3 regions of the Methylophilus sp. DMC18 genome follow, and region 2 is predicted to be linked to each of the others. Evidence: predicted binding sites of a transcription regulator. Region 2 holds the regulator's gene; each other region holds the start of a gene.

The links. The regulator sigma-54, encoded in region 2, starts transcription at its own class of promoters, with help from an activator protein. The targets are predictions, from matches to a motif close to TGGCACNNTTCCTGCT.
Region 1: ACT53G_RS00535 (ammonium transporter) is a predicted target of sigma-54. The motif match lies at 1,441-1,456, and genes of this name have one in related genera.
Region 3: ACT53G_RS10035 (SfnB family sulfur acquisition oxidoreductase) is a predicted target of sigma-54. The motif match lies at 1,563-1,578, and genes of this name have one in related genera.

Annotation. Positions count from the first base shown of each region.
Region 1 is NZ_JBQUZE010000001.1:111,359-114,479, reverse strand. Features, by position in the region: gene ACT53G_RS00535 (ammonium transporter) at 174-1,364, opposite strand; gene ACT53G_RS00530 (hypothetical protein) at 1,709-2,305, opposite strand; gene ACT53G_RS00525 (DUF3301 domain-containing protein) at 2,477-2,785, shown strand; gene gluQRS (tRNA glutamyl-Q(34) synthetase GluQRS) at 2,792-3,121, shown strand, end outside.
Region 2 is NZ_JBQUZE010000007.1:5,723-8,843, forward strand. Features, by position in the region: gene lptA (lipopolysaccharide transport periplasmic protein LptA) at 1-41, shown strand, start outside; gene lptB (LPS export ABC transporter ATP-binding protein) at 50-793, shown strand; gene ACT53G_RS14080 (RNA polymerase factor sigma-54) at 800-2,344, shown strand; gene tyrS (tyrosine--tRNA ligase) at 2,390-3,121, opposite strand, start outside.
Region 3 is NZ_JBQUZE010000004.1:12,936-16,056, reverse strand. Features, by position in the region: gene ACT53G_RS10040 (TonB-dependent siderophore receptor) at 1-124, shown strand, start outside; gene ACT53G_RS10035 (SfnB family sulfur acquisition oxidoreductase) at 260-1,492, opposite strand; gene msuE (FMN reductase) at 1,922-2,497, shown strand; gene sfnG (dimethylsulfone monooxygenase SfnG) at 2,511-3,121, shown strand, end outside.

The DNA.
Region 1 (3,121 bases), on a different contig from region 2:
TCATCGAGGTTGACGGTCAGCGCATGACTGGCTTTGACGCCAGTACCCTATCTGTTTGGTTGGGACAGCCCATCTTGGTCAACACTGCGTCGCAGAGTTGCCTGCGGCACCATCCCTCTTAGCGTTGATGACTGCACTAAAACAGCATCAACATATTTCTAAAGTGATAGGCCTTAATCCCCAGACACCGACGGGATTTTATGGATGCTCAAATCCGCGCCATCAAACTCTGACTCGGCATCCAGGCGGATACCTACGATTTTCTTTAATGCGCCGTAAACGATGGTTCCGCCCACTAGCGCGATCACTACACCCAATGCAGTACCTGCCAGCTGGCTCATCAGGCTGACACCGCCCATGCCACCAAGACTGGTCGCACCGAAGATACCTGCCGCGATACCGCCCCAGGCACCACACAAGCCGTGCAACGGCCAGACACCAAGCACATCATCGATTTTGAAGCGTGTTTGCGTGAGGGTGAATGCCCAGACAAACAAGGTGCCAGCGACTGCGCCAGTGACCAGGGCGCCGAGTGGGTGCATGACATCAGAACCGGCACAGACGGCCACCAGACCAGCCAGCGGGCCATTATGCACAAAGCCCGGGTCATTTTTACCAAGCAGCAATGCGGCCAGCGTGCCACCCACCAGCGCCATCAGTGAATTGACCGCTACCAGGCCGGAAATGCCTTGTATGGATTGGGCGGACATGACGTTAAAACCGAACCAGCCTACCGTGAGTATCCATGCACCCAAGGCGAGGAATGGAATATTGGAAGGTGGATAGGCATGCAAACGGCCATCTTTGGTATAGCGACCATTACGTGCGCCCAGCAGTATCACCGCAGGCAAGGCAATCCAGCCGCCCATGGCATGCACGACCACCGAACCGGCAAAGTCGTGAAAGTTTGCACCATAACTGACCTTCAGCCAGTCCTGAAACCCAAAATGAGCGTTCCAGGCAATGCCTTCAAAAAACGGATAAACAAAGCCAACCAGCAAAAATGTTGCGGCCAGTTGCGGGTTGAATTTGGCGCGCTCAGCAATGCCGCCAGAAATAATGGCAGGAATCGCAGCGGCAAAGGTGAGCAAGAAGAAGAACTTGACCAGACCGTAACCGTTTTGCACGGTCAGTGTTTCGGCACCATTGAAAAAGTGGATGCCGTAAGCAATGCCATAGCCAATAAAAAAATAGGCAATGGTAGACACACAAAAATCCACCATAATTTTAACCAGGGCATTCACCTGATTTTTTTGACGTACTGTGCCGACCTCCAAAAAGGCAAAACCGGCATGCATTGCCAAGACCATGATGGCCCCCAGCAATACAAACAGGACGTCATTAGCTGTCACTAATGATTCCATTTCGCTCTCCGAATTCAATAATTATTGATTGGCGTTTTGTCTGAAAGACACGCCTTTTTAAAATGCGCAGGTTTCAAGCAAATATCAGGCCATTTTTAAGTGATTGATTTTAAAAGGAGTGGAGATTAGGCACTAGCAAAAACGCCCCGAAATAACTCAATCAAAAGTGCATTGCACATTATTGGTGCAAAATTAGGGCATATTTAAACAAAACTACTTAAAGATGCTCAAATGCTGATGAATGAGGCATGCCATGCGAACTCATCGAGAGTTTGCGTCAACAAAACGCGGATAAAGCGGTGGATAACCGTATCGTCGTATGCCAATACTGATGAGGGACAGACTTATATGATCTCGACCGGCTGCAATTGCTTGAGCATTTCGACCGCATCAGGATGCGCAGACCAGAAATAGTAAAATTCACGCACCGCGTTTAAAAACAGGTGACGGGTATTTTTGAGATTAAATAGCGGCAGGGTTGCGTCAGCGGTGATGCGGTAGGCGTTTTTTTCTGTGAGTGGTGCTTCACGCAAGCGCAACAACATGAGCTTTGCCATGCGCGTACGCAGTTCAATATCCATCTCCTGCTTGTGCTCCATGGATTTGAGCGCTTTGACGTAGCCGTTAAGCGGCCATAATTCTGCTGTTTCAAACTTCTCGGACTGCAACGCCGGCCAAACGGACTGCAAATCAATCACCGCCGGCTGCCAACCGATAGGATGTAATTCAAAGCCGACAGTATCGGCATATTGCATGACGGCTTTCACATCGCCGCGCCAAAAAGGATAAAACTCGCGGATAATGGTCAGGATTTCTGGCCAGCGCTGGGCTTCCTTGTCGGCCAGACAATCGTCCACCGCTTGCCGGTAGACCGTGCTGCTGCACTCCTGGTCTTTTAATAGCGGCGTTAACTCAGCCAGCACCGCGTCGCGCTGTGCCATGATGGCAGCATCAGCGCCCTTGCTGTGCAATAAATTATAATAAGCTTGAATCGCATCTGCTTCGCGGCTTGAATTCATCGTTAACAACACTAAATAAGAATGAAATGAATATGAAACGGATTATTGGTCATCATACACTGAAAAAGATAATCGTCTTAAAGGAGAACAACGATGGCTGAATGGGCCTTATTAGCCATTTTGATGGCGGGCGCATGGTATTGGATGGATACGATTTCGAAACGTGAGATCGCGCTCAAGATTGGCCGCCAGTTGGCTGAGCGCTGCCATCTGCAGTTTCTGGATGAAACCGTGGCTTGCGCCCGCGTCGGTTTTGCCAGGGACGGCAATGGACGCATGCAGTTACAACGCACGTATACCTTTGACGTCTCTAGCCAGGGCATTGAGCGCATGGCCTGTCATCTGCAATTGCGGGGCGGCCAATTGGTAGCCTGGCATATTCCGCCTTACGTCACCCAGTAAAAAGCCATGGTGGTTGGCCGCTTTGCCCCTTCGCCTACCGGCCCCTTGCATTTTGGCTCACTGGTCGCCGCCGTCGCCAGTTACTGTGATGCTAAAAGCCAGGGCGGCCGCTGGCTGCTGCGCATAGAAGATGTAGACACCTCCCGCCGCGTCGCCGGCGCCAGTACAGACATGATTCGCACCCTGCAGCATTATGGCTTTGTTTGGGATGAGGCAATCGTCTACCAAAGTGAACGCACTGAGCATTATGAGCAGGCCCTGGCGCAGTTACGCTCCCGGGGCCTGGCTTACCCTTGCACCTGCTCGCGCAAGGAGATTGCCGACAGCTCAACACAA
Region 2 (3,121 bases):
CTGCCCCTGCCGAAAACACTGGTGAGCAAGGCAAAGAGTAAGCATAAAGATGGAAACCATGGCAGCAGATCAGAACCATTTGCAGGTCAACCGCCTGAAAAAAACCTATCAGGGCCGTACCGTCGTCAAAAACACGACGCTTGAGTTACGCAGTGGCGAAGTGATCGGCTTGCTGGGTCCCAACGGGGCAGGCAAAACCACCAGCTTTTACATGATTGTCGGGTTGGTTGCGCTGGATGAAGGCAACATTACGCTGAATGGCGCCGACGTGAGCCGCGCGCCCATGCATGAGCGCGCGCGCATGGGCCTGGCTTATCTGCCCCAAGAAGCATCCATTTTTCGCAAGCTCAGCGTAACCGACAACATCCTCGCCATTCTTGAAACCCGTCCCTATACGGAAGAGCAGCGTGAGGCGAGGCTTGAGTCCTTGCTGGATCAATTGCATATCCAGCACATCCGCAACAGTCAGGCCGTCAGCTTGTCTGGTGGCGAACGTCGACGCGTTGAAATTGCGCGCTGCCTGGCCACTGACCCTAAATTTATTTTGCTGGATGAACCGTTCGCCGGGATTGATCCGATTGCGGTGATCGAAATCCAGAAAATCATCCGCTACCTGAGCAGTCAGAATATTGGTATTTTAATCACCGACCACAATGTGCGCGAAACGCTGGATATCTGTGACCGCGCTTATATTGTCAATGAAGGCGCTGTGTTTGCAGCAGGCACGCCCGATGAAATCATTCAGAACGAAGGTGTGCGTGAAGTGTATCTGGGCAAGAATTTTAGGCTGTAATCCGTCATGAAACAGAACCTGCAATTACGTATTTCGCAAAATCTGGCGCTGACGCCGCAGCTGCAGCAATCGATCCGTTTGCTGCAACTTTCCACGCTGGAACTGAACCAGGAACTGGAAACCATCCTGCAGGAAAACCCGTTACTGGAAATGTCAGACGGTGAAGAAGGCGAGTTTGAAGATAACACACCGCCTCCCCCCACTGTAGAAGCTGAGCCGACAGATGCCAGCTCGTTTGACATGGCAACACAGCAAGAGATCACCGCACCGGCAGAAAGTCTGCGTGAAGACTTGCACGATGAGCTGGGCGGGAGCGAGAGCGACCTGCCCAATTTAAACGAGGAATTCACGCCGCCAGAGTTTGAAGATGATTATGAAGAGTTTGGCAGCACCAGCAACTGGGACGAAGCCGGACGCAATCATCAGGAAGACGAAGACAGTGACTTTTCCAGACAGGAAACCACCAGCATCAGTTTGCGCGAGCATCTGATTGACCAGATACAACTGGCACATTTGTCGCAACGAGACATGAGCCTGGTCAAACTGCTACTGGATAGCATCACTGATGATGGCTATCTGGAGCAAGATCTGCAGGAGATTGTAGAGCACTTGCCGCTCGAACTTGAGGTCGAGCTGCTGGAACTGGAAACCGCCCTCAAGCTGATCCAGAATCTGGACCCTGTAGGCGTTGGTGCGCGCGATTTACGCGAGTGCCTGCTCTTGCAACTGACGCGTTTGCCGCAAGAAACGCCACACTTGCAAACTGCCATTGCCATTGCCAAAGACCACCTGGCGCTGCTGGCCAACAAAGACTTTGTCAAACTGCGCAAGGTGCTTGGTTGCGATGAAGCGGTACTCAAGGCGGCGCAGCACCTGATCCGCCAGCAAAACCCCAGACCCGGCAGCGAGTTTTCCAGCTTTAGTCACGATCACTTTATCCAGCACGATGTGGTGGTTAAAAAAATCAAGGGCATTTGGGTCGCCTCCTTAAATGATGGCGTGATCCCCAAACTGCGCATCAACCAGATGTATGCGGACATCCTCAAGCGCAACCGCGAGAGTTCAGGCCAATACCTGCAAAGCCAGATGCAGGAAGCCAAGTGGATGATTAAAAATATCCAGCAGCGCTTCTCGACCATTTTGCGCGTGTCACAAGCCATTGTAGATCGCCAGCGCAACTTCTTTGAACATGGTGAAATTGCCATGCGGCCACTGGTGCTGCGTGAAATCGCCGAAGAACTCGACTTGCATGAAAGCACAGTTTCCCGCGTCACCACACATAAGTATATGCTCACACCGCGTGGCGTCTATGAACTCAAATACTTCTTTGGCAGCTCGGTGGCCACAGATGCAGGCGGCTCCTGCTCTGCCACCGCTATCCGCGCCTTGATCAAGCAAATGGTGGCCGAAGAAAACCCGAAAAAGCCTTTGTCGGACAACCAGATCACCGACACACTGGCACAACAAGGTATCGTCGTTGCCCGCCGTACCATAGCCAAATATCGCGAGTCCCTGAATATTCCGCCCGCGAACTTGCGCAAAACGCTCTAAACAAAAAAGGCCGCAGATGCGGCCTTTTTTGTTTCTCAGCTCAAATCACCTGATTGTGATCTTGGCAAATTTACGTTTACCCACCTGGGCGATCACTGTCACACCTTTAGTCAAAGGCAGATTCTTATCATCCACCTTGACGCTGTCGAGCTTGACGCCGCCTTGCTGCACTGCGCGCATGGCTTCACTGGTGCTTTCAACCAAGCCCGCCTGTTTTAACAATTGGCTAATGCCGATGCTCTCGCCTTCAATGGTCACTTCAACTTCGGGCACGTCATCCGGGATGCCGCCTTTGGCACGGGTCTGGAAGTCCTGCAAGGCTTTTTCAGCCGCGGCTTGACCATGGAAACGCGCCACAATTTCTTGGGCAAAGCCGACCTTGATATTGCGGGGATTTTCACCGCTGGCGACTTGCGCCTTCCATTCGGCAATGGTTTCCAGCGTCGCAAAAGACAGCAAATCAATATAGCGCCACATCAGTTCATCTGAAATCGACATGATCTTGGCAAAAATAGTCTCTGGCGCCTCGCTAATGCCAATGTAGTTACCGAGTGATTTAGACATTTTATTGACGCCATCCAACCCTTCCAGCAGCGGCATCATCAGCACACATTGCTGCGACTGGCCGGCCTGCTTTTGCAACTCACGCCCCATGAGCAGGTTAAACTTCTGGTCGGTACCACCGAGCTCAAGATCCGCTTGCAGGGCGACCGAATCATATCCTTGCAGTAACGGGTACAGAAACTCGTGAATCGCAATCGGTTGATTACCCTTGAA
Region 3 (3,121 bases), on a different contig from region 2:
CTGGACGCTGGCATTGAATGCGCGCAACCTCACCAACAAAGAATATGTCGCCAATTGCGCCTCTGGCAGTTGCTACTATGGGGAACCTCGGCGTGCCATGCTAACGGCGACTTACCGCTGGTAAACCTGTTGCCTTCAGCGCGGTTAACAGCCTGAGCCAACGCAAACAGCCCGACATCATGTCGGGCTGTTTTTTCAATCTATGCTGCATGACTTGCAGAAGGCGCCAACGCTTATGGCGCTTTCATGGCCTTGCCGTTTAAATCCAAGGATGGCGCGGCGGTTTGACCTTGTTCAGGCTGTAGTTGCCGACGGCATGGTATTTCCAGCGCACCGGATCGTGCAGGGTATGCGTGCGTGCATTGCGCCAGTGGCGGTCCAGGTTGTATTCGCCCAGGGTTGAGCGTGTGCCGGCCAGTTCAAACAACTTGCTACCCGCCAGCAAGGCAGTTTCGGTACTCAGCACTTTGGCTTCTGCCACCGCAATCGAGGCTTCGGCCACGGTGTCTTCATTCGGGTTACGCTGCGCTTCGTCTATGTATTCACCCGCGCGTGCCAGTAAGGCCTCGGTGGCGTGCAGGCGAATCTGCAAATCACCGATATCCTTGATGGTATGCGGATCTTCGTAGCCGTGCTCCAGATCGGTATCTATCCATGGCCGTGTGTAGTTGCGTACAAAGTGCAGGGTATCTTTAAACGCCGCGCGGGCGATGCCGGTATCCACCGCCGCCTGGATAATCTGCGCAATCGGCCCCATGGTGGTCGGGCGGTCAAACGCCAGGTGGTGCGGCAACACATATTCGCTGGGCACAAAAATATTTTCCAGGATGGTCGTCCCGCTGGCCGTGGTGCGCTGGCCAAAGCTGGACCAGTCATCAATAATGGTCAAGCCTTCTGCGCCAGCAGGGACAAACGCCACCACGGTATTGTCGTGTTCATCTTTTGCCACCACTGGCACCCAGTCCGCCAGCAATGCGCCTGAAGAATAGAATTTTTTGCCGTTTAAAAAGTAGCCGCTATTGGTGGGCGTGAGCTTGGTTTTCACGTCATTGACGCTCTTGGTGCCAATCTCGGAGAACGCATTGCCAAACCGCACCCCTTGTAGCACCAGCTCAAAAAAGTATTTTTTCTGAAAGTCTGAGCCATCTAGGCGCAAGCCTTCCACCATATATAAATGATTCTGTGGAATCTGCCCGACACTGGGGTCCGCCTCGGCCACGGTGGCTACCACTTCTGCCAGGGTTTTGTTGGAGACGAAGGCACCACCGTATTCTTTTGGCACGGTAATGCCCCACAGTCCGCTGCTTGAAAACAGGTCTAGCTCTTTACGTGGCAATCGGCGTTCCTGGTCGCGCAGGGCGGCTTCTTTGGCAATTTCGCTGGCCACTTGTTTGGCGACGGTCAGGGCTTCTGCGTCACTTTTAATCAAATGTGCCGCTTGTCGCGGCAGGTTTACAGGCAAATGCGCAATCTTATTTGCTTGTGCAGTCATAGTCAGTCCTTATTCAAAAAGAGATCAATAAAGGCATGGCGAGCAGGCACCATGCGTCTTCAGTCACTGTTGCATTTAGTGTGCCAATCAATAAGGCATTGAATTTAAAAGAAAATATAAAAATCCATCTCTGCTGCCGCCTCTATAGAAACAGTTTGCTGCTGAATGACTGCTGTAAAAGCAGCAGCCACTGGAGGGTGGGGTGGGAGCGAACTGCAGCGTGATCGCGCAAAACTGCTGCTTTTGCAGCAGTTGATCAGCAACTAGCGCTGGAATCTAACACCATTTAAAAATCAGGTTTTATATTAAGTCATTGAAAAATATAGATATTATTGCCTGGCATGGATGCTGCTAATACTACTGGCAAGCAAGGTCGTCTGCGAAGCATCGTAAGCAACGACCTCCGTCATTGTTATTTCAGGAGTCATGATGAGCCGTCCATTAAAAGTCACTGCCGTTTCCGGCAGCTATAAATTACCTTCCAGAACCGCTGCACTGGTGCAGGCGATCACACAGAAGTTGGGACAGCAAATCCCGATTGATCTGCACGTGGTGGAATTAAGCGAAATTGCGGGCAGCTTGGTCGCTTCCTACGATCCCAAAGCTTTGCCAATCAACGTACAGCAAGATATCCAGGCGATTGAAACCGCCGATTTACTGGTGGTGGCTACGCCTGTGTATCGCGCCTCTTATGGAGGGTTGTTCAAGCATTTGTTTGATCTGGTCAATCTCGAAGCATTGATTGATGTGCCCGTGCTGCTGGCAGCAACCGGCGGGACTGAGCGCCATGCCTTGATCATTGATCATGAGCTGCGTCCCTTGTTTAGCTTCTTCCAGGCAGTCACGTTGCCGATCGGCGTATATGCCGTTGAAGCGGATTTTGAAAATTATCAAATCAAGAGTGAGGCGGTGAAAGCGCGCGTAGCGCTGGCTGTTGAGCGTGCCTTACCGCTCCTTAAACACCGTGAGCTGGCAGAAAACGCTTCAGTCTTGGTTAACGCCTAAACGGGAGCGCCTGATGAGCCAATCACCGATTCAATTTGCTTACTGGGTTTCCAACCTGAGTGGCGGCCAGGTCGTGAGCGAAATTGCCCAGCAAACTGGCTGGAGCACCGAGTACAACATTCAGCTTGCGCAAATCGCCGAGCGCGTTGGCTTTGACTATGCGCTGACCGCTACCCGCTTTTTGGGCGGCTACAAGGCGGATGGGCAACATGAGTCTGTCATTCTGACCTCGGCCCTGTTGCAGGCGACGCAGAAGCTCAAGGTGATTGCCGCGGTATTGCCCGGCGTCTGGCCCCCTGCGCTGTTGGCCAAGCTGGGCATTACCGCCGACCACCTTTCCGGTGGCCGCTGGGCGGTGAATGTGGTCAGTGGCTGGTTCAAGGACGAGTTTACCGCTTTGGGCGAGCCCTGGCTGGATCATGACGAGCGCTATCGCCGCTCTGAAGAGTTTATCCGCGTGCTCAAGGGCTTGTGGTCGGGCGAATCGTTGACCTTTAAAGGCGATTTTTACCGCATCAATCAATTGGCTTACCAGCCAACGCCGATTCAGCGGCCACATCCACCCATTTTCCAGGGCGGGAATTCGACCGCGGCCAGGCAGATGGCGGCCCGTGTGTCGGACTG